Regions from separate parts of the Chromobacterium sphagni genome, predicted to be linked through region 2. Evidence: predicted binding sites of a transcription regulator. Region 2 holds the regulator's gene; each other region holds the start of a gene.
What was found. The regulator HrcA, encoded in region 2, represses chaperone genes, less so after heat shock. The targets are predictions, from matches to a motif close to ATTAGCACTCGNNNNNNNCGAGTGCTAAT.

Region 1: a site for HrcA is predicted at 4,998-5,026, ahead of rpoH (RNA polymerase sigma factor RpoH). Genes of this name have one in related genera too.
Region 3: a site for HrcA is predicted at 3,421-3,449, ahead of groES (co-chaperone GroES). Genes of this name have one in related genera too.

The regions. Positions count from the first base shown of each region.
Region 1 is NZ_MKCS01000001.1:1,927,798-1,937,849, forward strand. It holds gene BI347_RS09110 (pilin) at 1-171, shown strand, start outside; gene BI347_RS09115 (PglL family O-oligosaccharyltransferase) at 275-2,137, shown strand; gene BI347_RS09120 (PglL family O-oligosaccharyltransferase) at 2,231-4,021, shown strand; gene rpoH (RNA polymerase sigma factor RpoH) at 4,104-4,967, opposite strand; gene ftsX (permease-like cell division protein FtsX) at 5,095-6,003, opposite strand; gene ftsE (cell division ATP-binding protein FtsE) at 6,000-6,653, opposite strand; gene ftsY (signal recognition particle-docking protein FtsY) at 6,717-7,862, opposite strand; gene rsmD (16S rRNA (guanine(966)-N(2))-methyltransferase RsmD) at 8,099-8,662, shown strand; gene BI347_RS09150 (YfhL family 4Fe-4S dicluster ferredoxin) at 8,771-9,022, shown strand; tRNA gene BI347_RS09155 (tRNA-Tyr) at 9,160-9,245, shown strand; tRNA gene BI347_RS09160 (tRNA-Gly) at 9,295-9,368, shown strand; tRNA gene BI347_RS09165 (tRNA-Thr) at 9,393-9,467, shown strand; gene tuf (elongation factor Tu) at 9,505-10,052, shown strand, end outside.
Region 2 is NZ_MKCS01000001.1:2,903,921-2,913,972, reverse strand. It holds gene BI347_RS13615 (class I SAM-dependent methyltransferase) at 1-439, opposite strand, end outside; gene recR (recombination mediator RecR) at 623-1,219, opposite strand; gene BI347_RS13605 (YbaB/EbfC family nucleoid-associated protein) at 1,363-1,689, opposite strand; gene dnaX (DNA polymerase III subunit gamma/tau) at 1,696-3,654, opposite strand; gene mltB (lytic murein transglycosylase B) at 3,740-4,783, opposite strand; gene hrcA (heat-inducible transcriptional repressor HrcA) at 4,834-5,853, opposite strand; gene recA (recombinase RecA) at 6,015-7,070, shown strand; gene recX (recombination regulator RecX) at 7,070-7,528, shown strand; gene BI347_RS13575 (SRPBCC domain-containing protein) at 7,532-7,990, shown strand; gene alaS (alanine--tRNA ligase) at 8,055-10,052, shown strand, end outside.
Region 3 is NZ_MKCS01000001.1:2,134,990-2,145,041, reverse strand. It holds gene petA (ubiquinol-cytochrome c reductase iron-sulfur subunit) at 1-390, opposite strand, end outside; gene BI347_RS10155 (Nif3-like dinuclear metal center hexameric protein) at 505-1,251, opposite strand; gene groL (chaperonin GroEL) at 1,372-3,015, opposite strand; gene groES (co-chaperone GroES) at 3,065-3,352, opposite strand; gene BI347_RS10140 (MraY family glycosyltransferase) at 3,505-4,611, opposite strand; gene rfbF (glucose-1-phosphate cytidylyltransferase) at 6,820-7,593, shown strand; gene rfbG (CDP-glucose 4,6-dehydratase) at 7,590-8,675, shown strand; gene rfbH (lipopolysaccharide biosynthesis protein RfbH) at 8,735-10,051, shown strand.

The sequences.
Region 1 (10,052 bases), 980 kb from region 2:
CAGATCACCTACAACAGCACGGTGTCCAGCGGCGCCCAACTGGACCTGGTGCCGGCCTTGTCTTCCGGTTCGATCCAGTGGACCTGCACCTATACCGGCACCGGCGGCGGCACCAATGCCATTTCGACCCAGCTGCAGGCCAACTGGGTGCCGGCCACCTGCCGTTTGTAAGGCTGGGCGCGGCTGGCGCCGCTTTCCAGCGGCGTCGCGCATGACGTGTCAATGAACCGCTTGGCTGCGTATAATCACTGCATTCGATCGCGGATAAAGCCCGATGCAGAGTCAAGCCCAGTCGACCGGCAAAGCCGGATGGAACGATGTTTTGTTGCATGTCTTCTTCTGCTTTTGTTTTGTGTTTCCCTTTCTCAATTGCGCCCGCTATACGCCGCTGCAGGACTGGTGGACCAACGCCAGCGTGGTGTTCGCCATCGGCATCGCCGGGCTGTTCGTCTTCCGCCGCCGGCAAAGCGGCGTGAGAGTGCCGCTGGCGGCGCTGGCGCTGACCGCGCTGCTATTGTGGCTGTCATTCAGCAACGGCCTGTTGTTGGATAACTACCAGCCGGCGATTCTGGGTATCGGCAGCTTGGCGGTGATGTTGCTGCTGGCTGTGTTCCTGGCCAACCGGCTGCGGCCCGACCTGGCGCAGGTTTGCGTCATCCTGGCGTCCTGCCTGCTGCTGGGCAGTTGTCTGCAAATCGTGTTGGGCGGCATCCAGGTGCTGGACTTGGCTCGCTATACCCGCGGCTTGGTGATGTTGAATTACCTGACGCCGACCGAGGTGATGGGTAATGTCGGCCAGCGCAACCAGTATGCGCAGTACCTGAACTGGGGCGTGGTGGCGGCCTGCTATCTGTATGGCCGGCGGCGGCTGCGCGGCGGTTTTTGCGGTTTGCTGGTCTTGTTCCAGTTGTTGTTCATTACCTGGTCCGGCGCGCGGCTGCCCTTGGCATACTGCCTGGGAGTCTGCCTGCTGGCCTGGTTTTGGCAGCGGCGCGCGTCCGGTGACGAGACGCTGGCGCGGATGCTGCAGGCCTTGATGGCGGCGATGATCGTGCTGTCGCTGCTGCAGCTGTTCAATGAGCAGATCATCTGGCTTCTCAATTGGCTGGGCCTGCCGATTCATGCGCAAAGCGGTTCCGAGCGGTTGTTGGACGCCGGCTTCGGCGCCCGGCGCCGCATCGAATGGACCAAGGCCTGGATGGTGTTTCAGCAGCATCCCTGGCTGGGAGTGGGGCTGGAGCGTTATCCGGAGCAGTCCGTTTGGCTGGAAGCTTTCGGCGGCCTGCCCAAGTATCCGGAAGCCGTGTTGTTCACCCAGAGCCATAATCTGTTTTTCCAGTTGTTGGCTGAAACCGGGTTGCCGGGGACTCTGATCGTGGCATTGGGCCTGGGTGGGTGCCTGTTGCCGTTTTTCGGACGCGGCCGGCAGAGTCCGGAAAACCTGTTGCTGATCAGTATCGCGATGATGCTGTTGATCCACAGCATGTTCGAGTTCCCTTTGTGGTACCTGCCCTTTCTGGCGATGCTGGTGACGGTGTGCACGCTGTCGCCGGCGCGGTCGTGGCAGGCGCCGACCCGCACCGCGGTGCTGAGGCTGGCTTGCATCGGCGGCGGCGCGTTGATGGCGGCGCATATCGTCAGCGGCGTAGCCATCTTCTGGCGGTTGGTGGAGTACAGCGCGCCCAGCCAGTCGGCGGCGGAGAACATCCGGCGGGTAAACTACCTCGGCAAGGTGGAGCTCAACCCGTTGTGGGTGGATCCCGCCGCGATGGTGATGGGCAACTATTTGTTGCCCAGCAAGCGGCATGTCGACATCGTGCTGCCGTTCTACCAGCGATTGGCGCTCAATCAGCCCTATATCGCCGTGCTGCAGCGGCTGAGCGTGTGCCAGGCGCTGGCCGGGCAGCCGGAGGCCGCCAGGCGGACGCTGGTGCAGGCCATCGCCAGCTACCCGGACGAGGTGTTGAAACTGGATGCCAGCCTGCAGTCCTGGCAGGAGCCGGAAGTGCGGCGGCTGGCCGAGCTGACCGGCAGGGTGAAAAAGATCTATCTGCAGCGCGGGGCCTACACCGATGCCGCCCGGATGGCGGCGGTGATGGCGGTGGCGTCTCCCGTCACGCGCAAACCCTTGTTTTAAGGCGTTTGTAACGCGCGGACACATTTGACTGGTTTTGCCGGCTGTGCGCATGCGGTATGCTGCCGGCTTTGTTGTTTCGACATCTGGCCCGCCATGACTTTTCAGAAAATTTCCGAGCGCCTGGCCCTGTTGGCATTGTGCCTGGTCGCCATCGTGCCGTTTGCCTCCCGCGTCCACTTTGTGCCGCTGCCGCAGTGGTTTGGCGAAATCAATGTGATCTGGCTGCTGCTGGCGGCCGGTATGCTGCTGCTGCCCGGTGGCAGGCTGTTCGACACCGTGCCGCGCGCCGGCTGGTGGTGTCTGCTGCTGGCGGGCATCTGGGCGCTGCAGCCGCAACTGGTCAGCCTGATGTTCCCGGGCATGAGCTACGCCACTGCGCTGGGCTGGCTGTCGCTGGCCTTGCTGGCGTCGGTTGCGGCCTCGCTGCGCGGCGCCTTCGGCGAGCGCGAGTTCGCGGTATGGCTGGCGCGCGCTATCATCGTCGGCGGCCTGGTGCAGTCGTTGATCGGTACTGCCCAGCTCACCGGCCTGGCGGCGCCGCTGGGCTTGTTTTACGACGGCTCCCACCCCACCACCAATATCTTCGGCCACATCGGCCAACGCAACCAGTACGCGCACTACCTGACGTGGTCGGTGGTGGCCGGGGTCTACCTGTTCGCCGTCGAGCGGCTGGGGCGCAGCTGGCTGATCGCGTTGGTGTTGTGGATGGCGCTGATGCTGGCCACCGCGGGCTCCCGCACCACCTTGCTGTACCTGGTGGCGATTTCCGCTCTGGCCGCGCTGTGGCACTGGCGCAGCCGCAACGATACCTCGCGCCGGCTGATGCTGGCGATGTGGGCCAGCTGCGGCGCGATTCTGGCTGGGCAGTTCGCTTTGCCGCTGTTCAACCATCTGATCTCGCTGCTGACCCATTCCGATGTGGAGAACGCCTCCGGCGTGGCCCGGCTGGCGGCCAATGGCGATGACATGGGCGCGCGCCGCTTCGCCGAGATGCACAAAGCCTGGCTCACGTTCAAGGCGCACCCGCTGTGGGGCGTGGGCTGGTCGCAATACGCTGCGGAGAGCGTGCGCTTGCAGCCGCTGCCGCAGTTCGCCGCCGCCGGCTACAACAGCGGCTTGTTCACCAACGCGCACAATCTGGTGCTGCAACTGTTGGCCGAGATGGGCGGCGTGGCCACCGCGCTGGTGTTGGGCGGCTTCGTCTGGGTGCTGACGCCCTTCTTCTGCCGCCGGGCCGCGCCGGAGGGCGTGCTGGCGCTGGGTTGCCTGGCGGTGACGCTGACCCACAGCATGCTCGAATATCCGTTGTGGTACTTCTATTTCCTGGCGATGCTGGTGCTGTTCATGGCGATGGCGCCGCGCGGAGACGGCTCCCGCGCCGCTCCTATATTCCTGCGCCTGCCGCTGTTGGCCGCGCTGGCGTGGGTGGGCTGGCTGTCTATCAGCACCACGCCGATGTTCTGGGAGTTGGTCAATCTGTACACCCCCACCGGCAATGCGCAGAAGGACGCCAAGCGCACCGAGCGGCTGATCGAAATCGTCAAGACCAAGCCGTTGTTTGCCTATCATGCGCTGTACACACTGGACGACTATCTGCCGATCAGCCGCGACAACCTGGCGCAGAAGCTGGCGCTGGAGGACAGGCTGACCGAATTCCGCCCGTATCCGGACGTGATGCTCAAGCGCGCGCAGATGGAAATCCTGGCGGGGCAGCAGGCCCAAGCGGAACAGACGCTGCGCACCACGCTGGCGTCCTTCCCCACTTATGCAGGCCAGTTCCTGGAAACGCTGGGCGACCAGAATCCGGCCTGGGAGCCGCTGAGGCGCATCAGTCGCGAGGCCTACGACAAGCTGCCGGCCAAGTTCCGTACCTTGCAGGAGTGATAGGCGAGCGCCCGCCAGACGGCGGGCAAGTAAAAAGCCGCTCGATGGTTCGAGCGGCTTTTTTTACGGTGCAGTTGGTGGATTAGTTGTCCAGCACCACGCCTTCGCTGAGCGCGGTCTTCATCTTGCCCAGCGCCTTGGTTTCGATCTGGCGGATGCGCTCGGCGGATACGCCGAACTCCGCCGCCAGTTCATGCAGGGTGGAGCCGCTGTCGTCGGTCAGCCAGCGCGCTTCTACGATGCGGCGGCTGCGCGCGTCCAGTGTCGATAGCGCGTACTCCAGGCCTTCCGACTGCAGATGGTCGAAAGCGCGGCGTTCCAGCGCGCGGGTCGGCTCGCTGTGCGAGTCGGCCAGCCAGTCTATCGGCGCGTAGCTTTCGTCGTCGTCGGCGTCGCCGATCAGCGACACGTCCTGGCCGTTCATGCGGATTTCCATCTCGCGCACTTCCTCGGGCTTGACGCCCAGGTCTTCGGCGATGGACTTGGCTTCCTGTTCCGACAGCGCGGAGAAGCTGCTTTTCATGCTGCGCAGGTTGAAGAACAGCTTGCGCTGCGGCTTGGTGGTGGCGATGCGCACCAGGCGCCAGTTGCGCAGGATGAATTCGTGGATCTCGGCCTTGATCCAGTGGATGGCGAACGAGAACAACCGTACGCCGCGGCCCGGTTCGAAGCGCTTCACCGCCTTCATCAGGCCGATATTGCCTTCCTGGATCAAGTCGGCCTGCTGCAGGCCATAGCCGGCATAGCCGCGCGATACCGATACCACAACGCGCAGGTGCGACAGCACCATCTGCCGGGCAGCTTCCAGATCGTTGTCTTGCTGGAAGCGGACTGCGAGCTCGTTTTCCTGTTCCGGCGACAGCATGGGGACGCTGTTTACCGCCTGGATATACTGCTCCAGGCTGCCGCTGGTCGACGGAACGGGCAGGGCAAATGTTGTGTTCATTGCGATGGCTACCTCCTTGGGTAGTGCTATGTTAGCACTCGTGTATGGAGAGTGCTAGCAACGAAAGGTTCCCGCGTCAATGATTTTAACAATCGATGCGATAGCCGAAACCTTTCATTTGGCATGTTTACTTCGGCTCGACCTTGCGCAGGTGATGATCGGCGGCGAGGCGCGCGCCCAGCATCGCCAGCAGCGCCGCCACGCCTATCAGCGCGGCCAGCTCGGCTGGATTCAGCCCGCGTAGCTCCACCCGCTCGCCGTAGAGCATGGCGAACTCGCGGATGGCGGGGTTGGCCACCGCCGCCAGCCAGCTGCTCAAGCCCCAGGCCAGCAGCGCGGCAAACACGCCCTGCCACAGCGCATGGTACATGAAGGGGCGGCGGATGAAGCTGTCGGTGGCGCCGATCAGCTTGGACACCTCGATCTCGTCCTGGCGCGCCAGGATCTGCATGCGGATCGCGTTATGGGTCACCAGCACCAGCGCCAGGCCCAGCGCGGCGGCCAGGAACCAGGTCAGCTTCTTGCCCATCTCCACCATGCCGAACAGGCGCTTGGCCCAGTGGGCGTCGAATTGCGCCATCTCCACCATCGGCAGGCCGGAAAGCTCCTTCTGCAGCATTTCCAGCTCGCGAGGCTCCAGCGAGGCGGGCGTCACCACGAAGGCGTCCGGCAGCGGATTGCCGTCCAGGCCGTCGGACAGGCCCGCCAGGCCGTTGCGCCGCTCCAGGTCCTGCAGCGCCTTGCCCTTGCTGATGAAGGTGAAGCTCTTGACCTTGGGGTGGTGGGCCAGCGTGCTGTTGACCGCGGCGATGTCGGCCTCCTCGGCCGACAGCTCCATGAACAGCGTGATCTGCGGCGTGGCGGTGAGGCGGCCCACCCAGTCCTGCACGCTGCTGACCGACAGGTAGAGGCAGAGCGGCAGCGTCAGCGCCAGCGCCAGCATCAGCAGGGTAAGCAGGCTGCCGAACGGTTGGCGCAGGATTTTGACCAGCGCCTGCCTGGCGCTTTGCCAGTTCAGATAGAGAAAGTGTTTCATGCGGCGAACTGTCCTTCCCTCAGGCGGATGATGCGGCGGCCGTAGTCTTCCATCAGGGTTTCGTCGTGGGCGGATATCAGCACGGTGACGCCCACCTGGTGGAAGGATTTGAACAATTCCATGATGTCCAGCGCGTAGGCGCGGTCCAGGTTGGCCGACGGCTCGTCGGCCAGCAGGATGCTGGGGCGGTGCACCACGGCGCGGGCGATGCACAGCCGCTGCTGCTCGCCGCCGGACAGGCGGATCGGCATGCTCTTTTCCTTGGACAGCAGGCCCACCTTGTCCAGCGCGGCGCGCACCCGCTTGGCAGCGTCGCGGCGGTCGAAGCCTATGATGTCGAGCGGCAGCATCACATTGTCGAACACGCTGCGGTCGAACAGGATCTTGTGGTCCTGGAACACCATGCCCAGATGCTGGCGGACATAGGGAATCTGGCTGGCGCGCAGCTTGGACAGGTTCTGGCCGTTGACCAGCACGCCGCCGCTGGTGGCGCGCTCGATGCCGGCGATCAGCTTCAGCAGCGTCGACTTGCCGGCGCCGGAGTGGCCGGCGAGGAACACCATCTCGCCGGTTTCTATGGTGAAGGACAGGTTCTTCAGGGCTTCGTTGCCGCCGGGGTAGCGCTTGGTAACCTGGTCGAACTGGATCATGTAGTGGTTTCCCGCTTGACTTGGCTGAGAAAGGCGGCCGCCGAGCGCGGCCGCGGGCGTTGCTTATTCGAACAGCGCGTCGATGTAGTCGCGGCTGTCGAACGGCCGCAGGTCGTCTATGCTCTCGCCGACGCCGATGAAGCGCAGCGGCACCGGGCGCTGCTTGGCGATGGCGGCGATCACGCCGCCCTTGGCGGTGCCGTCCAGCTTGGTCAGGATCAGGCCGGTCAGGCCCAGCGCGTCGTCGAACGCTTTCACCTGGTTGACGGTGTTCTGGCCGATATTGGCGTCCAGCACCAGCACCACTTCGTGCGGCGCCTCCGGCAGCGCCTTCTGGATCACCCGCTTCACCTTTTTGATTTCCTCCATCAGATGCAGCTGGGTGGGCAGGCGGCCGGCGGTGTCGGCCAGCACGATGTCGATGCCGCGGGCGATGGCGGCCTGGATGGCGTCATAGCATACCGCGGCGGAATCGCCGCCCTGCTGGGCGATCACGGTGACGTTGTTGCGTTCGCCCCAGGCGATCAGCTGTTCGCGCGCGGCGGCGCGGAAGGTGTCGCCGGCGGCCAATAGCACGCTCTTGCCCTGGCTCTGGTAGTACTTGGCCAGCTTGCCTATGGACGTGGTCTTGCCGGCGCCGTTGACGCCGGTCATCATGATCACGAACGGTTTCTTGCCTTCCACGTTCAGCGGCACTTCCAGCGGCCCGATCAGGTCCTGCAGCGAATCCTTCAGCGCGCCCTTCAGTTCGGACGAATCCTTCAGGCCTTTGAGCGACACCCGCTCGCGCACGTCCTTCAGCAGGTGCACGGTAGCGTCCATGCCCATGTCGGCGGTCAGCAGCACCGTTTCAAGCTCTTCGTACAGGTCTTCGTCTATCTTGCCGCCGCCGAACAGGCCGGCCAGTTGCTTGCCCAGCCGGTCGCGGGTTTTGGCGAGGCCGGCTTTCAGCCGTTCGGTCCAGCCGATCTTTTTAGGCGTTGGCGGGGCCTCCTGCGCCGGGGCGGCTTGGGACTCGGCTTCGGGCTGAGGGCCGGAGGGCTGGGCTGGCGCCTCGATTTCCACGGCAGCCGCCGTGGCTTCGAGCGCCGGTTCGGGGGCGCTGACGAGGGCGGCTGGCGCGGCGAGCGGCTCAGCGGCTTCCGCTGGCGGGTTTGCGGTTTGCGGCGTTTCCACCGGCTTGGGCTTTTTCTTGAAGAAGCTGAACATGCGTAATCAGGCCAGAGATTTCGGTAAACGGCTAAATTGTATCCTCAAATGCCCTCGCGCACCGAATCGGCTCGCGACGGGCGTTTGCGCCATGCCGGAGAGACTGGCACTAATATAAGGAATATTGCGCAGTTTGTGGGCGGGCGCGCGACACAATCGGTCGATCCCGAGCATGATTGAGGCGGTAAAGTCCTGATCAGGTTAAACTCTGGCGCTTGTTTCAAGAGTCAAGAGCCATGAGTCAGTCACGTAACAAGGTCAGAATCATAGGCGGCGATTATCGCCGCCGCCTGTTGCCCTTCCCCGACGCGGAGGGGTTGCGTCCCACGCCGGACCGCGTCCGCGAAACCCTGTTCAACTGGTTGGGCCAGGATTTGTATGGCAAAAGCTGCCTGGACCTGTTCGCCGGCAGCGGCGCGCTGGGTTTTGAAGCGGCATCGCGTTCGGCCCGCCGCGTGGTGATGGTGGAGAAGTCGCGCAAGGCTTATCAGTCGCTGCAGGACAACCGCCAGCTGTTGCAGGCGGCCGCGCTGGAAGTGCAGAGCGGCGATGCGCTGCTGTATCTGAAGAGCAGTCGCGAGCGGTTCGACGTGATTTTCCTGGACCCGCCCTACGATTCCGACCTGCTGGAGCAGGCCCTGCCTTTGCTGCCGCCGCGGTTGACGGAGGAGGGAATGGTTTATCTGGAGGCCAGGCTATGGCCGGAAACGCTGCCCGAGGGCTTGGAGCTTGTCAGGCGAGACAAGGCCGGCACCGTACAGTATGGCCTGCTGCGGCGTGTGGCGGCGGACCCCGTTTGATTGCGCCGCGTGGCCGGAGTCGCCGCATAAGGTTATAACCAGTGCGAACTTGCGACCCGCCGCCACGGGTGACAGAATTCATGTAATGGAATACCTGAGGAATTTACTATGTCTTTGATGATTACCGACGAATGCATCAATTGCGACGTCTGCGAGCCGGAATGCCCGAATAACGCGATCTCGCAGGGCGAGGAGATCTATCAGATCGATCCCGAACTGTGCACCCAGTGCGTCGGCCACTACGACGAGCCGCAATGCCAGCAGGTCTGTCCCGTGGATTGCATCCCGCTGGACCCGTCCAATCAGGAGACGGAAGAGCAACTGCACGCCAAGTACCTGAAGATTTCCGCCAAGCCCTGAAGCGGCAAGTGACTGAAAAGAAAAGAAACGCCTTGCGCGCCGCGGGGCGTTTCTTATTTTTGCGCAAAACAATGCAGATTTTTTTGCGAAAGGTGTTGACGGAATCGGGGGGCATCTATAATATTCGGGTCTCTCACGGGGGGGTTACCCCAGCGGTCAACGGGTCCGGACTGTAAATCCGGCGGCTTAGCCTTCGAAGGTTCGAATCCTTCTCCCCCCACCAGAATTTAGTTGGACGTTTGGCAGTGGAAGTGTTGTGGTGTAGTGACCAGGCGGGTGTAGCTCAATGGTAGAGCAGAAGCCTTCCAAGCTTACGACGAGGGTTCGATTCCCTTCACCCGCTCCAAGCGTTTAGAAGCCTGTTTTAAGGGCCCATGTAGCTCAGGGGTAGAGCACTCCCTTGGTAAGGGAGAGGTCGGCAGTTCAATTCTGCCCATGGGCACCACCGTTTACTACTATGTTTCGTATTTGGGAATTTTGCCATGGCTAAGGAAAAGTTTGCGCGGACTAAGCCGCACGTAAACGTCGGCACCATCGGTCACGTTGACCATGGTAAAACCACTCTGACCGCTGCTATCACCACCATTCTGTCGAAGAAGTTCGGTGGCGAAGCTAAAGACTACTCCCAGATCGATAGCGCGCCGGAAGAAAAGGCACGTGGTATTACCATCAATACCGCGCACGTTGAGTACGAAACCGAAGCCCGCCACTACGCACACGTAGATTGCCCGGGTCACGCCGACTACGTTAAGAACATGATCACCGGTGCCGCCCAGATGGACGGCGCGATCCTGGTCTGCTCGGCCGCTGACGGTCCGATGCCGCAAACCCGCGAACACATCCTGCTGTCCCGCCAGGTTGGCGTGCCGTACATCATCGTCTACCTGAACAAGGCTGACCTGGTTGACGACGCCGAGCTGCTGGAGCTGGTTGAAATGGAAGTGCGCGATCTGCTGTCTTCCTACGACTTCCCGGGCGACGACACCCCGATTGTAACCGGCTCCGCTCGTCTGGCGCTGGAAGGCGACCA
Region 2 (10,052 bases):
GATCGCGGTCCGCCACAAACGCCACCGGGTTGTAAAAGCTGCTGAGCAGGCGGCCGCCCGGCCGCAATACGCGGAAGCACTCGCGCCATACCGGCCGCACGTACGGCACATACAGATTGGAAATCGGGTGGAACACGCAGTCGAAGCCGGCGTCGGCGAAGCGCGACAGGTCGCGCATATCGCCATGCTCGACTCGCAGGTTCAGGCCATCGCGCTCGGCCACCATCCGGTCGCGCGCCAGCTGCTCGGCGGACGCGTCCAGCACGGTCACGCGCGCGCCCGCCGCCGCCAGGATCGGCGCTTGTTGGCCGCCGCCGGAAGCCAGGCACAGGATATCCAGGCCCAGCACCTGGTCCAGCCAGCCCGCGGGCAGCGGACCGGGCGTCAGCCGGCGGGAAAACCGGCGGCGCGCCGAACGGATGGATGAAACAAACAGCAATACGCTTGCCCGCGCGCCGGATGGCGGCGGAAAATCGGGACGCCGGCGGCATCCGGGCATTACTGGTTCATTTCGACAGCGCTCTCCCGAAGGAAAACAGATAGGGAAGCGGCGATTATAAGCGCCGCCGCCGTTTCATTCAAACGGCATTCGAGGCCATGCCGGCAAACGCAGGGCCATCCATCAGACGCCGCGCCGCTCGTACACCGCCTGCGCCAGCGTGCCCAGATCCACGTACTCCAGCTCGCCGCCCACCGGCATGCCGCGCGCGATGCGGGTGACGGCCAGGCCACGCTCCTTGAACAGCTCGCTCAGCATGTGGGCGGTGACCTCGCCTTCGGCGGTGAAATTGGTGGCGATCACCACCTCGCTCACCTGGTCGTCCAGCGCGCGCGCCATCAGCTTGTCCAGGTTCAGGTCGCGCGGGCCGATGTTGTCCAGCGGCGAAATCCGCCCCATCAGCACGAAATACAGGCCCTCGAAACACTTGGCCTGCTCCAGCATCATCAGGTCGGCCGGCATCTCCACGATGCACAGCTGGTCCTGGCGGCGCGCTTCGTCCGCGCACAGATGGCACAGCTCGGTTTCGCTGAAGGTATTGCAGCGCTGGCAATGGGTAAGCTGGGTCAGCGCCCTGTCCAGCGCGCGCGCCAGCTTGTCTGCGCCCTTCTTGTCGCGCTGCAGCAAATGAAAGGCCATGCGCTGGGCGGTTTTGGGACCGACGCCGGGCAGGACTTTCAGCGCGGAGATCAAATGCTCCAGCGCGGGTGGATTCTTCATCGACACAAGCAGGCAACCTAATCAGACTAGCGGCCACAGGCCGCCGATAGGGAAAAGCACAAAGCTTCACGACACGACGCCCCGCGCGGGACGGGGCGTCTGGCCGACATCAAACCGGCCCGTCGCCGGGCCGGCTGGCGCAATCAGAACGGCAGCTTCATGCCGGCCGGCAGGTTCAGGCCATTGGTGAAGCCGGACATCCGCTCCTGGGTGGTGCTTTCCACCTTGCGCACGGCGTCGTTGAAGGCGGCGGCGATCAGGTCTTCCAGCATTTCCTTGTCGTCCAGCACGCTGTCGTCGATGGCCACGCGCTTGACGCCGTGGGCGCAGGTCATCACGACCTTCACCATGCCGGCGCCGGACTGGCCTTCCACTTCCACCAGCGCCAGCTCTTCCTGGGCCTTCTTCATATTATCCTGCATTTGCTGGGCCTGTTTCATCAGGCCGGCGATTCCAGCTTTACCGAACATTGCGGTTCACTCCTGTACGGGTTGAATGGTCTCGATGATCAGCGTGGCGCCCATTTCGCGCACCATCTGCTGCACCACCGGATCGTTTTTCATGCATTCTCGAGCGATGGCCAGTTGCTCCTGGCGCTGGCGGGCGTCGACCATGGCCGGGGTTTCCATCCCCAGTTCCTCCACCGTCACCGTCAACTCCACCGCGTGGCCGAAGCGTTCGCACAGCGCAGCCTTCAGCTTGTCCTGGTAGTCGCGCCCGCTCATGTGGCGGAAGCTTTCCGGCACCGCCAACTCCAGCCGCTGCTGGCTCCAGCCCTTCAATACCGCATTGTGCGCCAACATCCGCGCCGCGCCCAGCTTGCCGCCCAGATCCACCACCAGCGCCTGCCAGTCGCCGTCGAACTGGTAGTTGACCGGCTCGTCGTCCAGCGGCGGCGCCTGCGCGTAGTCCGGGATGGCTTCGCCGTCGTCGGCCTGCCACGGCATGTCGTCGATTTCGTCCTCGTCGCGCTCGTCGTCCTCTTCGGCATCGGCCTCGACCGCGGGCACCGCTTGCGGCACCGCCACAACGGCGGATTGCCGCGGCGCGACGGCTTCGGCCGCAGGCTCGGGAGCCGGGGTCGGAGCCAGCGCGGGCCTAAGCTGCGCCGCGGGCGGCTGCGGCCTGGGCGCGGGCTCGGGTTCCGGCTCGGCCGCCGGGGCATTCTCTTCGCTCGCCGCGCGCGGGGCCGATTTCGCCTGGGTTTGCGATGCCAGGCCGGCGGCCTGCAAGGCGCGCGCAGCCGGCGACATGCCGCGCTCGACCGGCGCCGCGGCGCTGGCCACGGCGCCGGGCCTGGCCTGTGGCGCGGCGGCTGGCCGAGGCGGCGCGGCGGCCTCAGCCGGCGCATTCACTGGATGGAAGGCCAGCATCCGCAGCAGCGTCATATTGAAGCCGGCGTGCTCGTCCGGCGCCAGCGCCAGGTCCTTGCGGCCGTGGATGGCGATCTGATAGTACAGCTGCACGTCCTGCGGCGCGATGGCGTCGGCCAGCGCGAACAGCGTATCCCGCTCTGGCTCGTCGGCGGCCAGCGCCGCCGGCACCGTCTGCGCCAGCGCCAGCTGCTGCAGCAGCACCGCCAGCTCGGTCAGCGCGGAATCGAAGCTGATGCCGCGCTCGGCCAGATTGTCGGCCTCGGCCATCAGCGCCGCGCCGTCGGCGACCGACAACGCCTGCAGCAGGGTAAACAGGTAGCGGCGGTCCACCGCGCCCAGCATCGCGCGCACGCCGTCTTCCTTCACCTCGCCCAGCCCATAGGCGATGGCCTGGTCCAGCAGCGACTGCGCGTCGCGCATCGAACCCGCCGCGGCGCGGCCCAGCAGCGCCAGCGCGGCCGGCTCGTAGGCGATCTGTTCCACTTCCAGCATGTGCGCCAGATGGCTGGACACCTGCTGCGGCGTCATATTGCGCAGCGAAAATTGCAGGCAGCGGCTCAATACCGTCACCGGCACCTTCTGCGGGTCGGTGGTGGCGAGGATGAACTTGACGTGCGCCGGCGGCTCTTCCAGCGTCTTCAGCATCGCATTGAAGGCGCTTTTCGACAGCATGTGCACTTCGTCGATGATGTAGACCTTGAAGCGGCCCATGGTCGGCGCGTACTGGGCGTTTTCCAGCACTTCACGGATATTGTCGATGCCGGTGTTGGACGCGGCGTCGATTTCCAGCAGGTCGACGAAACGGCCGCTGTCGATCTGGCGGCAGGCGGAACACTCGCCGCACGGGTCGGCGGTGGTGCCAGTTTCGCAGTTCAGGCTTTTCGCCAGGATGCGGGCGATGGTGGTCTTGCCTACGCCCCGGGTGCCGGTCAGCAGGTAGGCGTGATGCAGCCGCGCCTCCTTGAGGGCGTTGCTGAGGGCGCGCACCACGTGCTCCTGGCCGACCAGGTCGGCAAAGCGCTTGGGACGCCATTTTCTGGCAAGGACTTGATAGCTCATGGGGGCGGATTTTAATGGCAATTGCCGCGCAAGGCGACTGATTTTACCGGCGCGGCCGCCTGGGCCGCGCCGGGAGGAAACGGCCTTACTGCGCGGATGACGCCGGCTCGGACGACTTCTGCGCCAGCGCGGCGTAATAACGCTGGCGCACCTGGTCGGCGATTTCCTGCACCGCCTTGGCGTACAGCGCGCTGCGGTTGTAGCGGGTGATGGCGTAGAAGTTGTTCAGGCCCAGCCAGTACTCGGTGACGCCGGGCGCGGTTTCCAGCGAAAACAGCACCGCCGGCACGTCGTCAGCCAGCGGCGCCTGCGGCGCGATGCCCATCCTGCGCAAGTCGCCCACCGTGTAGTGCAGGTTGAATTTGTCGGCCAGCAGCTTGTCCACCTGCGGCCCCGGCACCACGCTGGCCGGCACCACCACGTCGTCGCCATGGCGCCAGCCGTGCAGCTGGAAGTAGTTGGCGACGCTGCCGATAGCGTCGTGCGGGTTGTTCCAGATGTCGCGGTGGCCGTTGCCGTCGAAATCCACCGCCCACTTGCGGTAGCTGGACGGCATGAACTGCGGCCAGCCCATCGCGCCGGCGTAAGAACCCTTCAGCGTCAGCGGGTCCTTGCCCTCCTCCTTGGCCAGCAGCAGGAACTGGGTCAGCTCCTTGCGGAAGAAATCGGCGCGGCGGGGGTAGTCGAAACCGATGGTGGACAGCGAGTCGGCCAGGCGGAAAGTGCCGGTATTGCGGCCGTAATGCGACTCCACGCCCAGGATGGCGACGATCACTTCCGGCGCCACCTGGTACTGCCGCTCGGCGCGCGCCAGCGTATCGGCGTTGGCCTGCCAGAACGCCGCGCCGTCGACGATCAACCTGTCGTTGACGGTGGAGGCGCGAAACTGGTACCACGGCCGCGAAGTGGACGGCTTGTCCAGGATCCGGATGATGTTGGGCTTGGGCTCGACATTGGCGAACACCGCCTCCAGCTCGGGCCGGTTGAACTGGCCGCCGGCGACTTGTTCGTCGATATAGCGCTGCACGTCGGGGCGGGCCAGGAAGGCGGCGTCGGCCCAGGCCGGCGCGGCGGCCAGCGCGGCGGCTATCACGGCGGCCGTGCCGGCCAGTTTCTGCATCGGATTCATATTGTGTTCGTCCGTTATTGATTATGTCTGTGGATGGCGAAGGCGCGGACTCAATCGCGGAACGACAAGGCGCTGCCCACCAGCCGCGCGGTAATGTCGACGATGGGTATCACCCTTTCGTAAGCCATGCGGGTGGGGCCGACCACGCCCAGGGTGCCGACCACCTGGCCGTTGACGCGATAGGGCGCGGTCACCACCGAGCATTCGTCCAGCGTCACCAGTCCAGACTCCTCGCCGATGAAAATGTTCACCCCCTGCGCCGCGCGGCTTTGCGACAACAGTTTCAACAGCTCAGTCTTGCGCTCGAACACGCCGAACAGCTCGCGCAGCCGCGACAGGTCGTCGGACAGGTCGTTCACCTGCAGCAGGCGCGAGCCGCCGCTGACCACCACGTCCTCGCCGCTATTGGCCAGCGTCTGCTGCCCCAGCCGCACCGCTGCCGCCATCAGTTCGGCAATGTCGCCCTGCAGCTCGCGCAGCTCGCCCTCCACCCGGCTGGTGACCGCGTCCAGCGCTTGGCCGCTGTAATGCTGGTTGATGAAGTTGCCCGCCTCCACCAGCTCCGACGGGGTGTAGTCGCGCTCGGTCAGCAGCAGGTGGTTCTGCACGTCGCCGTCCAGCGTCACCAGTATCATCAGGATGCGGCGCTCGGACAGGCGCAGGAATTCGATCTGGCGGAAAGCGACGTCGCTGCGCTGCGGCGTCATCACCACGCCGGCGAAGCTGGTCAGCTCCGACAGCAGCGACGACGCCGCCTGCACGATGCGCTGCGGACTGTCCGGCTGCAGGCTGGCTTCCAACTCGTGGCGCGCCAGCGCGTCCAGCGGCCGTATCGTCAGCAGACGGTCGACGAACAGCCGGTAGCCGCGCGCGGTGGGCACTCGCCCGGCCGAGGTGTGCGGCGAAGCGATCAGCCCCATGTTTTCCAGCTCGGCCAGCACATTGCGGATGGACGCGGAGGACAGCTCCACCCCCGGCAGCAGCGACAGGGCTTTGGATGCTACCGGCTGACCGTCGGCGATATAGCGTTCGATCAGGACCTTGAGCAAGCGTTGGGCGCGTTCGTTCATCATGTTCCCCATTGTACACATCCTGAACCGCGCCAAAAGGGCCAGCAGCAAGACTTTGCGCCGGGTAGGCGCTTTTGTTCCCCGGCAAGCTGCTGTTAGGGCTCTGGTTTTCTGCGATAATCGCCCCATTATTGGTCCGACCTACCCCATTTGGAGACAGCATGGCTTCCGAAGACAAGAGCAAGGCGCTCGCCGCCGCCCTCGCCCAGATTGAAAAGCAGTTCGGCAAGGGTTCGATCATGCGCATGAGCGACAACCAGATCACCGAAAACCTGCAAGTGATCTCCACCGGCTCGCTGACGCTGGACCTGGCGCTGGGCGTCGGCGGCCTGCCGCGCGGCCGCGTGGTCGAAATCTACGGCCCGGAATCGTCCGGCAAAACCACCCTGTGTCTGCAGGTGGTGGCCGAGGCGCAGAAGCTGGGCGGCACCTGCGCCTACATCGACGCGGAAAACGCGCTGGACCCGCAATACGCGCAGAAGCTGGGCGTCAACGTGGAAGACTTGCTGATCTCGCAGCCGGACACCGGCGAGCAGGCGCTGGAAATCTGCGACATGCTGGTGCGCTCCAGCGGTGTCGACATCATCGTGGTGGACTCCGTCGCCGCGCTGGTGCCCAAGGCGGAAATCGAAGGCGAGATGGGCGACAGCCACGTCGGCCTGCAGGCCCGCCTGATGAGCCAGGCGCTGCGCAAGCTGACCGGCAACATCAAGCGCACCAACACCCTGGTGATCTTCATCAACCAGATCCGCATGAAGATCGGCGTGATGTTCGGCAACCCGGAAACCACCACCGGCGGCAACGCGCTGAAGTTCTACGCCTCGGTGCGCCTGGACATCCGCCGCACCGGCGGCATCAAGAAGGGCGAGGAAGTGGTCGGCAACGATACCCGCGTCAAAGTGGTGAAGAACAAGGTTTCGCCGCCGTTCCGCCAGGCCGATTTCGAAATCCTCTACGGCGAGGGCATCTCGCGCGCCGGCGAAATCATCGAGCTGGGCGTCAAGCACGGCTTCATCGACAAGTCCGGCGCCTGGTACGCGTACAACGGCCAGAAGATCGGCCAGGGCAAGGACAACACCCGCGAATGGCTGAAAGCCAATCCGGCCATCGCCGAGGAGATCGAACGCAAGATCCGCGACGCGGTCGGCATCAAGATCGAAATCAGCGAAGGCAAGGACGACGAGGAAGAACTGGCCGACGACGCCTTCGACGCCTGATGGCGGCAAGCGAAAAAAGCCTGAAGGCGCGGGCCGTCGAACTGCTGGCCCGCCGGGAGTACTCCCGGCGGGAACTGGTTCGGCGGCTCGCGCCTTTTGCCGACAGCGAGGATGAGCTCAACGCGGTGCTGGACGAACTGGCCGGCAGCGACTGGCAGTCCGATCAGCGCTTCGCCCAGCAGTTCGCCAGCAGCCGCGGCGGCAAGTTCGGCAGTCGCCGGCTGCAGCAGGAAATGCGCCAGCGCGGCGTAGCCGACGACACCATACGCGAGGCATTGTCCGGCCAGGACGACCTGGCCAGCGCCCGCGCGCAGTGGCAGAAGAAGTTCGGCCGCCTGCCGGCCGACGCGGCGGAAAAGGCCAAGCAGTACCGTTTCCTGGCCCAGCGCGGCTTTCCCGGCGAGGTGATCCGCCAGGTATTGGCCGGCGGCGGAGATGACGACTTTCACGAGGACTGAGCCATGAGCGCGCGCGGCATCGCCACCAAAATCGACATCGCCGCAGGCCCGGAGCTGGTCTGGCAGGTGCTGAGCGACTGGCCGCGCTATCCGGAGTGGAACCCGTTCATCGTCGGCCTGCATGGACGCCACCTCTTGGGCGCCCGGCTGGTGGCCACCCTCCATCCTCCCGGCGGCAGGCGGACGACCTTCCGCCCGATCGTCACCGAACTTTGCCCGCCGCAGGCGCTGGCCTGGCGCGGCTCACTGCTCCTGCCCGGCCTGCTCGACGGCGCCCACCACTTCCGGCTGGAGGCGCTGAACGGCGGCGGCGCCCGGCTGCATCACCGCGGCGCCCTCAGCGGCCTGCTGCTGCCGCTGTTCGGCGCAAAAGGCCTGGAAAGCGCCCGCCAGGGGTTCCTGCTGATGAACCGGGCATTGAAACAGCGCTGCGAAACCCTTGCCAGCGCCGCCACGGCTTGACACAATCGACGGATTCGCCCCGACTGCCAGTCCGGGGCAAAATTTTGAAATAGATCAGACAATCATGAAAACCTCCGAAATCCGCAAGAAGTTCCTGGACTTCTTCGCCGCCAAAGGCCACCAGGTCGTTCCCTCCAGCAGCCTGGTCCCCGGCAACGACCCGACGCTGATGTTCACCGTCGCAGGCATGGTGCAGTTCAAGGACACTTTCCTCGGCTTTGAAAAGCGCGACTACAGCCGCGCCACCACCAGCCAGAAATGCCTGCGCGCAGGCGGCAAGCACAACGACCTGGAAAACGTCGGCTACACCGCGCGCCACCACACCTTCTTCGAAATGCTGGGCAACTTCAGCTTCGGCGACTACTTCAAGCGCGACGCCATCAGCTTCGCCTGGGAATTCCTCACCGGCGAGCAATGGCTGAACCTGCCCAAGGACAAGCTGATGGTGACGGTGTACGCCTCCGACGACGAGGCCTACGACATCTGGCACAAGACAGTCGGCGTGCCGGCCGACAAGATCGTCCGCATCGGCGACAACAAGGGCGCGCCTTACGCGTCCGACAACTTCTGGACCATGGGCGACACCGGCCCCTGCGGCCCCTGCACCGAGATTTTCTACGACCACGGCCCCTCGGTCGCCGGCGGCCCTCCGGGCAGCCCGGACGAGGACGGCGACCGCTTCATGGAGATCTGGAACAACGTCTTCATGCAGTTCAACCGCGACGAGGCCGGCGTACTGCATCCGCTGCCCAAGCCGTCGGTAGACACCGGCATGGGCCTGGAACGCCTGTCCACCGTGCTGCAGCACGTCAAGTCCAACTACGAGACCGACGCGCTGGCCTGTCTGGTGCGCGCCGCCGCCCGCGAAACCGGCGTGGCGTACAGCCAGGACGTACCGTCGCTGAAAGTGATCGCCGACCACATCCGCGCCTGCTCCTTCATGATCGCCGACGGCATCCTGCCCTCCAACGAGGGCCGCGGCTACGTGCTGCGCCGCATCGCCCGCCGCGCCATCCGCCATGGCTACAAGCTGGGCCAGAAGGGCCTGTTCTTCCACAAGATCGTGGCCGACCTGGCGGCCGAGATGGGCGACGCCTATCCGGAACTGCGCGAGAAGCAGGCCCACATCGAAGACGCGCTGCGCGCCGAGGAAATCAAGTTCGCCGAGACGCTGGAAATCGGCATGGGCCTGGTCGACTCCGCGCTGGAAGGCGGCAAGAAGGCGCTGGACGGCGACACCATCTTCAAGCTGTACGACACCTTCGGCTTCCCGGTGGACCTTACCGCCGACATCTGCCGCGAACGCGACATCCACGCCGACCTCGAAGGCTTCGAGCGCGCGATGGAAGCGCAGCGCGAGCGCGGTCGCGCCGGCTCCAACTTCAAGATGACCGGCAAGATCGCCTACAGCGGCGCCGACACCGCCTTCCACGGCTACGACAAGAACAGCGTGGAAGCCAAGGTTCTCGCGCTGTTCAAGGGTATGGAGGCGGTTGATTCGCTGCAGGCCGGCGAAGAAGGCATCGTGGTGCTGGACAACACCGCCTTCTACGCCGAAGGCGGCGGCCAGGTGGGCGATGTCGGCGAAATCTCCGCCACCGCCGGCATCGACGCGCTGTTCGACGTCGTCGACACCCAGAAGATCCAGTCCGCGGCCTTCGGCCACAAGGGCCGGCTTGCGCGCGGCGCGCTGAAGGTGGGCGACGCCGTCACCGCCACCATCGACCTGCACGCCCGCGCCGCCAGCGCGCGCAACCACTCCGCCACCCACCTGCTGCACGCCGCGCTGCGCCACGTGCTGGGCGGCCACGTGGTGCAGAAGGGCTCGCTGGTCAACCCGGAGCGCACCCGCTTCGACTTCGCCCACGGCGAGGCCGTCAGCGCGGCGCAGATCGCCGAGCTGGAACGGGTGGTCAACCGCGTGATCTGCCACAACGTGGAAGTGAAGGCCGAATTGATGAGCATGGAAGACGCGCAGAAATCCGGCGCGATGATGCTGTTCGGCGAAAAGTACGGCGATGAGGTGCGCGTGCTGAGCATGGGTGACTTCTCCGCCGAACTG
Region 3 (10,052 bases), 770 kb from region 2:
CGAACAGCCAAGATGGGTGCAGATGCCTACAGCCACCAGATATTCGGGTTTGATCGAGCGGTGCTCGTTCTGGCAGTACTTCGGTTGCTGGTCCACTTCCGACTGCGGGTCGACCAGCTTGGGGTCGTTCTTCGGCAGGTTTTTCAACTGCTCCGGCGTGCGGTTGAGAATCCACACCGGCTTGCCGCGCCATTCGACATTGATCTTCTGCCCCGCCTCGATCTTGCCTATGTCGACTTCGACCGGCGCGCCGGCGGCTTTGGCCCGCTCGGACGGGAAGAAACTCAGGAAAAATGGCGTAGCCGCGCCGACCACCGCAACACCCCCAACAGCGCTGGAAGCGATCGTCAAAAACCGACGGCGCCCCGTATCGACTTGCTGTTCACTCATTACAGTCATCCTCAATCGTGGAAATCGAGCCCTAAACCGCCAGATTTTACCCGATTACTAGTAGGGACTTGAAGCTTCTATGCAAATAAATTGACCTTGACGCCAGCAAGATGCTTAAACAGGATTGAAGACGTCAATAAATTCGACATTTATGCCAGAGACCTGCATCAAACGCTCGCCCAGCGCCTTGATCCCAAAGCGTTCCGTGGCATGATGTCCCGCTGCGATAAATGCGACATCGCTCTCCATCGCCATGTGGTAATTCTGTTCGGATGCCTCGCCGGTAATGAAGGCATCCACCCCGAGCGCGACGGCATCGGCGAAGAAACCCTGCGCGCCGCCGGTGCACCAGGCGACCTTGCGCACCGGCTTGTCCGGCCGCCCCAGCAACTGCGCCGCCCTCCCCAGCCTGGCGGAAACGTGGCCGGCAAACGCCTGCGCATCGCCCGCGCCGGTCCAGTCGCCATGCCACAGCAGGCCCTGCTCTCCCGCCTGCCCTTGCGCCGCCAGCCCCAGCGCCTGGCCCAGACAGGCGTTGTTGCCCAGTTCCAGATGCCCGTCCAGCGGCAGATGGTAGGCCAACAGGCTGATGTCATGCTGCAGCAGGGTGCGGATTCTTTGCTTCTTCATGCCGCAAATGCGCGCGTCCTCGCCTTTCCAGAAATAGCCGTGGTGCACCAAGATGGCGTCGGCGCCCCGCGCCGCCGCGGCATCGATCAAGGCCTGCGACGCCGTCACGCCGGTCACCACTTTGCCCACCTCGGCCCGCCCCTCCACCTGCAAGCCATTGGGCGCGTAGTCCTTGTAGCGCCACGGCTCCAGCCAGCCATCCAGCAAACCCTGCATTTCGCTCAACAACATTTTTCTCTCCTTTCAATATCAGCTATTCAGCTTATTTTGCCAGACGCATGCGACATTCAAGCCGAAAAAACAAAAACCCCGCCGAAGCGGGGTTTGCTATTCAAGCCTGGAAGGCTGGGCTTACATCATGCCGCCCATTCCGCCCATGCCGCCCATATCGGGCATGCCGCCTGCTGCCGGCTTGTCTTCCGGCAGTTCGGCGATCATGCAGTCGGTGGTCAGCATCAGGCCGGCTACCGAAGCCGCGTGTTGCAGAGCGGAGCGGGTAACCTTGGCCGGATCCAGCACGCCCATTTCCAGCATGTCGCCGTATTCGCCGGTAGCAGCGTTGTAACCGAAGTTACCCTTGCCTTCCAGCACCTTGTTGACCACAACCGACGGCTCGTCGCCGGCGTTCTTGACGATCTGACGCAGCGGAGCCTCGATGGCGCGCAGCACGATCTTGACGCCAGCTTCTTGCTCGACGTTGTCGGTCTTCAGGTTTTCCAGCGAAGCACGGGCACGCAGCAGGGCTACGCCGCCGCCGGCAACCACGCCTTCTTCAACGGCGGCACGGGTCGCGTGCAGCGCGTCTTCAACGCGGGCCTTCTTCTCTTTCATTTCCACTTCGGTAGCCGCGCCAACCTTGATCACGGCAACACCGCCGGCCAGCTTGGCCACGCGCTCTTGCAGTTTTTCACGGTCGTAGTCGGAAGAAGCTTCTTCGATCTGCTTGCGGATTTCACCCACGCGCGACTGGATCACGGCAGCTTCGCCGGCGCCATCGATGATGATGGTGTTTTCCTTGCCCACTTCGATGCGCTTGGCTTGGCCCAGCATCTCCAGCGTGGCTTTTTCCAGGGTCAGGCCCAGCTCTTCAGCGATAACGGTACCACCAGTCAGCACGGCGATATCCTGCAGCATGGCCTTGCGACGGTCGCCAAAGCCCGGAGCCTTGACCGCAACCACCTTCAGGATGCCGCGGATGGTATTGACCACCAGGGTAGCCAGCGCTTCGCCTTCGACGTCTTCGGCGATGATCAGCAGCGGGCGGCCCGACTTGGCCACTTGCTCCAGTACCGGCAGCAGGTCGCGGATGTTGGAAATCTTCTTGTCGAACAGCAGCACGAAGGGATTGTCCAGCGCGGCAATCTGCTTGTCCTGATTGTTGATGAAGTACGGGGACAGGTAGCCGCGGTCGAACTGCATGCCTTCTACCACGTCCAGCTCGTTGTTCAGGCTCTTGCCGTCTTCAACGGTGATCACGCCTTCCTTGCCGACCTTTTCCATCGCATTGGCGATGATTTCGCCGATGTCGGCGTCGGAGTTGGCGGAAATGGAGCCTACTTGGGCGATTTCCTTGGAAGTCGCGCACGGCTTGGCGATCTTGGCGATCTCGCCTACCAGCGAAATCACGGCCTTGTCGATGCCGCGCTTCAGGTCCATCGGATTCATGCCGGCGGCAACATACTTCATGCCTTCCTGCACGATGGCCTGAGCCAGCACAGTAGCGGTGGTCGTGCCGTCGCCGGCCACGTCGGAAGTCTTGGAAGCCACTTCCTTCACCATCTGCGCGCCCATGTTCTCGAACTTGTCCTTCAGTTCGATTTCCTTGGCGACGGACACGCCGTCCTTGGTGATGGTCGGCGCGCCGAAGGAGCGGTCCAGTACCACGTTGCGGCCTTTCGGGCCCAGGGTCACTTTGACGGCATCCGCCAGAACATTGACACCGGCAACCATCTTGGCACGAGCGGAATCACCAAATTTAACGTCTTTAGCAGCCATTCTTTAACTCTCCAGAATTCTGTAATGTGAAGTGCAGGTAAGGGTCGGATTACTCGACGATGCCCATTACGTCTTCCTCGCGCATCACGAGGACTTCATCGCCGTCGACCTTGACGGTCTGACCGGAGTACTTGCCAAAAATCACTTTGTCGCCAACCTTCAGCTCCAACGAACGGCGTTCGCCATTCTCCAGGATCTTGCCGTTGCCGACGGCCAGAACCTCGCCCATGTCCGGCTTCTCAGCCGCGCTGCCCGGCAGAACGATGCCGGAAGCGGTCTTTTCTTCAGCCTCGAGGCGCTTGATAACAACACGGTCGTGCAGGGGACGGATTGCCATTAGATCTCTCCTAATGCAGTAGCTGTTTGAGAGTTGAAAACCAGAATATTCAGGTTGCACACGAGAGGTTTAGCACTCGTGGCTTGCGAGTGCTAATAATAGGGACGACACCGAGGCTTTTCAAGAGGGGCAGCACCCCTCTTGACAAAAGATCAGCGGGAGGAGGTAGAGCGGCGCAGCACCAGCCAGCGCGGCGTGCGGAAGCGGATGATCATCCGGTACAGCGAAACGTACGCTACAGTGAACAACAGGCAGAAGCCCATCAGCACATAGGTGTGGCGCCAGAACAGCATCGCGGGGACCACCGAGATGCAGGACAGCGCCCACAGATAGGGCGAAGTCAGGCTGTTGCGTAAAGTCAGATGCCCCGCGTCCTTGGAACCCACCATCCAGCGGACAAGGCGCTTGTAGACCAGCATATGCAGATGCAGGCCGTCCGGCATGCCAGGCGATATCCCGCGCAGGAATTTCTTGCGATAGATCGAATACAGCGTTTCGAACACCGGATAAATCACGCAAAGCAAAGGAAACCATGGCGAAACTTGCGGATGCCTGCCCACCAACAGCACCGCGACCTCCGCAATCATGAAGCCCAGCAGATACGCGCCGCCATCGCCGGCAAAAATCAGCCCGCGCGGGAAATTCCAGAACAAGAATCCAGACAGCGCTCCGATCATCGCGAAGCAGACGCCCAGCAACATCACGTCCTGAACTTTGAATGCCACATAAGCCATGGCAAGGAAAATAAAAACAGCCACCACACCGGACAGTCCATTGTATCCATCAATGATATTCACCGCGTGGGCCACTCCCCCAACGGCAATCACCGTGAATAAAAAGGAAACCAAGGGGACATTAACCAAAAAACTATCAATGAAAGGAATATCTACCCGATGCAAGCCAGCCCCAAGAACAAAATAGCCCAAACCGGCAGCGGCAAAAGTAGCGAATAGACGAGGCAGCGGCCCCACCTTCTTAGTCATGTCCTCAACCAAACCGGCAATGAAAGCTGGCACTCCCACCCAAAAAAATAGCAATGCCCTTCCTTCATCCAACGACCAGGCCAATACACCACAACCAGCCAGTAATCCTGCCGCCAACGGCAGTCCTCCAACTCTGGGCACTGGAAGTGCATGAAATTTCTGCACGCCACCAAGGTCGTGATCCAGTGTAAAACGCTCATGCAGATGGCTGAAATGAATCAGGAACATCGCAACAAACAGTGACAGAAAAGTTGAAATTATCAGGATTTTCAGCATAATTCCCGCCAACTGGTTTGATTGAGAAAGCCACGATAGGCAGCTACCTAGGCGGCCACTACCCAAGCGCTAACGCAAAAGCTGTTCAAGCTCAGATTTGTGCGGCATGGCTACCCTTCCCACCTCAATACATATGGCCTGCATCACAGCCATGCACGCAGGACCATTCAAACCACAAACTCCAGACCAGAGTGGAAAACACAATCATCAAAGCATGAAAAATTCACAACAACACAACTTACCAGCATGTCAGATGCACGTTTTTCAATATAGTCCAAGTAAAATTTCTTAAATACGATTTCTTACTCATACCGTATGAACGATCGTCCTTTCATGTTGAAAACTGACAAGAAGATCAGCCTCACCGATCGATCCACCATGCCAGTTTGAAATAAAAAATCACCAGAAAACAACACAAAACAATCAAAAAATCACATAAACTTCAAAAATCTAGAAATTCAATGCCACATCCAGACCAAACCACAGTAGAAACGACCGCTGCCTTCACAAAATATTGCACGCACCTAAAGTAAAATGACAAAGACCTGTACATAAAATTCTTACTTGATGATGTACCATCAAAATCCATCCAAAATAGTTATCAACCGGTAATTTCCACAACTCCACGGAGAGAAACCACATGGCCAAAATTGGCTTATCTGAAAAACAGACTATAATTACTCGGCCCTATAGAGCTAGATAATAGCCAAAATAGATTCAGCTACGCACCAAGATAATTCAATATAAAATTAAAACAATTCAGTCACTCTTGCAGCATGCAACTGTTTTGTTTTAACCCAACGCCGCCGCAAAAAAGAAATAACTATCTTCAAGATAGCACCAGTCTGGCGGCAGCTAATTTCATTCGCTTCACGCCAACCTAAACATGTATTGCATTTGAAAAAACGAGCAGCTTATACAGCGATTTTTGCCGTGCCACATTGATCATACATGATGGCTTACAATTAAGATTTAGCATGCAAATTAACCATATCAAACTGGCATTCAAACATATGCAAAAAGTTAGTGATCCAAATTAATTCACAGCACGCCAGAGCTTTGAAAAACTCCTCAATCGACAATCCTCAAGCTTAGCATCTGACTAGGCAAGATGACTGAAAACCGAAATAAAAAACAAGCCAACTCATCGACACATCGCAAACCTGCACATTAAAAAATCGGCGCAAAGCAATAATAAAAACCAGAAAAACTGGTGCCGGCACGGAAAATTCCAGCAGGTGTTGCTATAGAAAAATAGAAATCACGAAACTAGGAATCACTACGATTATCAACAAATCGTTTCGACACAGGAAAATTGCACTGGCAAACAAATCATAGTCTACTGAAAAATAGTCAGCCATTTGAAAACACCGGACCTTGGCTAGTGCAAGAGGAAACCTTGATTTTTTCACAAGCAGACCATACTAGCGCAGCCTTACACAATACATAGCAGCAGCTGTTAATCAGCATTGCCGAATAAACCAAACCCTACTTCTGCAGAAACATGATACGAAACCTCTAGCAGCAACCACGATCAAGCTATTACACATTCAGGTCTTAAAGACAGGCACTATCCAATCATCGAGAACAAGATTTACAAAGCAAATTGCATAGTTGATGCTATAAATTTAACTAGGTAGCTGTGCTTACGTCCCACGATGCCGCAGGTTCACCACCGCCATGTTTGGAGGATAAACCGGACAGGGACTGTCTCATCGACGGGTCATGACGGCGACAGTTACGATACAGCTACTGGACGCAAATATAACGGGCAGGTCCCGACGATCTGTTGCCCCAAGAGGCAACAAAACCAAGATTTGGATTCTTGTATATGACACAGGGGGATTTTCAGCCATGCCGATCAGCCACGCCCATTCTTCGACAGGATGCTCGAAGACTCTCTACTCATGCCCAAAAATCATGCATGGGCTATCATTCGGTTTCGATGCAAATTGTTACCGCCCACTGACAATTGACATCCGACCCCATCCTGTCTTGCCCGACCCCAAGGCTGCCGACACAAACGCTCAAGCAACCACGCGTTGGCCTTCATTCCCTATTTGGAGCGGACCACCTCAGCCAGTCATACTGCGAGGCTCCGGGCTGTTGCATTGACAAGATGAAAAACGCAAGCACTAATCAACATACGGTTCAACCAACCTTAGTCCATCCGTCTCTTGCAAAATTTGCCGAGGAGGAAATATTGAAATGAAAGCCGTTATTCTTGCAGGCGGACTAGGTACCCGCATCAGTGAAGAAACCGCCGGCCGGCCCAAGCCAATGGTGGAAATCGGCGGCAAACCCATCCTATGGCACATCATGAAAATCTATTCCCACTACGGAATAAATGACTTCATCATTTGCTGCGGCTACAAGGGCTACGTCATCAAGGAGTATTTCGCCAACTACTTCCTGCACATGTCGGATGTCACCTTCGACATGTCGAACAACTTCATGGAGGTGCACCAACGCTATGCTGAACCATGGCGCGTCACTCTAGTGGATACCGGCGAGCACACGATGACTGGCGGACGGCTGAAGCGGGTGAAGAAATATCTGCAAAACGAGGACGCGTTCTGCTTCACCTATGGCGATGGGGTCGCGGACATCCATATCGGTCGCTTGATCGATTTTCATAAAACCTACGGTGCCAGCGCCACCCTGGCGGCGGTCCACCCCCCCGCCCGTTTCGGAGTGCTGGATATCAAGGACAATCTGGTCTCGACCTTCCAGGAGAAGCCGAAAGGCGATGGCGGCATGATCAACGGCGGCTTCTTCGTGCTGTCGCCGTCGGTCATCGACCTGATCCAGGATGACTCCACCGTGTGGGAGCGGGAGCCGTTGGAATCGCTGGCCCGAAATGGCCAGTTGACTTCCTTCGCCCATGACGGTTTCTGGCAGCCGATGGACACCCTGCGCGACAAACAGCATCTGGAAGATCTGTGGAAAACCGGCCAAGCTCCGTGGAAAGTATGGGAATGAACAGTAATTTCTGGAAAAACAAACGGGTATTTCTTACCGGGCACACCGGCTTCAAAGGTAGTTGGCTGACCCTGTGGCTGCAATCGCTCGGCGCCGAGATCACCGGCTACTCGCTGGAGCCCGCCACCGAACCCAATTTGTTCAGCATCGCCGGGGTGGCCGAAGCCATGCAGGCCTCGGTCATCGCCGACATCCGCGACCTTGACCGTTTGCGCGCGGAAATGGACCGCGCCCGGCCGGATATCGTGTTCCACTTGGCGGCGCAAGCGCTGGTGCGCCGCTCCTACGCCGACCCGGTGGGCACCTACGCCGCCAATGTAATGGGCACCGTCAATCTGCTTGAGGCGGTGCGGACAACATCATCAGTGCGCGCCGTGGTATGCGTCACCAGCGACAAGTGCTATGAAAACCGCGAATGGCCATGGGCATATCGCGAGAACGAGGCGATGGGAGGTTACGACCCATACAGCAGCAGCAAGGGCTGCGCGGAGCTAGTGGCAAGCGCTTACCGCAACTCGTTCTTCAATCAGGCCAGCCATCCGCGACATGGCGTGGCGCTGGCCACCGCCCGGGCCGGTAATGTCATCGGCGGCGGCGACTGGGCGCAAGACAGGCTGATTCCGGACTTCATCCGCGCCATCGCCGCCGGCGAAGCGCTGGTCATCCGCAATCCGGAAGCCATCCGGCCATGGCAACATGTGCTGGAACCACTGGCCGGTTACCTGCTGCTGGCGGAAAAGCTGCACCAGCAAGGGCAAGATTTCGCTAGCGGCTGGAATTTCGGCCCTTACGAGCGCGATGCCCGCCCGGTGGAGTGGATCGCCGCGCAACTGACTCGGCAATGGGGCCAAGGCAGCGGCTACCAGGTACAGCGCGATGCCAACAGCGCCCACGAAGCGCACTACCTGCGGCTGGATTGCGCCAAAGCCAGGCAGGGCCTGGGCTGGCAGCCGCGCTGGTCGTTGCGGGACACCCTGCAGCGCATTTGCGACTGGCATCGGCAACACCTGGCCGACGCCGACATGCGCTCGGTCTGCCTGCAACAGATCCATGCCTATCAGCAAACCGCCACCGCGGAATGACACGATATATTCCGCGCGCCGCGCCAACGGCGCGCGTCTTCACCGAATTTGGATGAGATATGGAAAAAACCCAACAACTTCGCCAACAAATTGCCCAGTTGGTCGCCGAGTACGCGGAAATCGCGCTGGCCCCCAAGCCATTCGTCCCCGGCCAGACCGTAATCCCGCCGTCCGGCAAGGTCATCGACTCGGCCGAGCTGCAACACATGGTTGAAGCGTCTCTGGACGGCTGGCTCACCACCGGCCGCTTCAACACGCAGTTCGAGAAGCAGTTGGCCGACTTCCTCGGCGTCAAGCACCTGCTGACCACGAATTCCGGCTCCTCCGCCAATCTGCTGGCTTTCTCCGCGCTGACCTCGCCGCAACTGGGCGAACGCGCCATCCGCAAGGGCGACGAAGTGATAGGCGTGGCCGCCGGCTTCCCCACCACAGTCAATCCCATCATCCAGTTCGGCGCGGTGCCGGTGCTGGTCGATGTCGACATCCCCACCTACAACATCAAGGCCGAGCTGATCGAGTCGGCGATCACCAGCAAGACAAAGGCCATCATGCTGGCCCATACCCTTGGCAACCCGTACAACCTGCGGATAGTGCGCGACATCTGCAACCGGCACAATCTCTGGCTGATCGAGGATTGCTGCGACGCGCTGGGCTCCACCTACGATGGCCAGCTGGTCGGCAGCTTCGGCGACATCGGCACCCTCAGCTTCTACCCCGCACACCACATCACCATGGGAGAAGGCGGCGCGGTCTTCACCAACAACGATCAACTGAAAAAGATCATCGAATCCTTCCGCGACTGGGGTCGAGACTGCTACTGCGCCCCCGGCTGCGACAACACCTGCGGCAAACGCTTCAACTGGCAGCTGGGCAGCCTGCCGCACGGCTACGACCATAAATACACCTATAGCCACTTGGGCTACAACCTGAAGATCACCGATATGCAAGCCGCCTGCGCGCTGGCGCAGCTGGGCAAGCTGGAACACTTCATCGCCGCGCGGCGCAGCAATTTCGACTACCTCAGCGAGCAGCTGCGGTCCTGTGAGGAATTCATCATTCTTCCCAAAGCCACCGAGCACGCCAATCCATCCTGGTTCGGCTTCCCCATCACCATCCGGCCGGATAGCGGCATCGAGCGGGTAGAGCTGCTCAAGTATCTGGACGAATACAAGATCGGCACCCGCCTGCTGTTCGCCGGCAACCTGACGCGCCAGCCCTATATGCAGGGCCAGAACTATCGTGTGCACGGTGAGCTGGCCAATACCGACCTGATCATGAACCATACCTTCTGGATCGGCGTGCACCCGGGACTGACGCGCGACATGCTCGACTATGCAGTCGACAAGCTGGAAACCATCATCGGAGTGAATTTCTAAG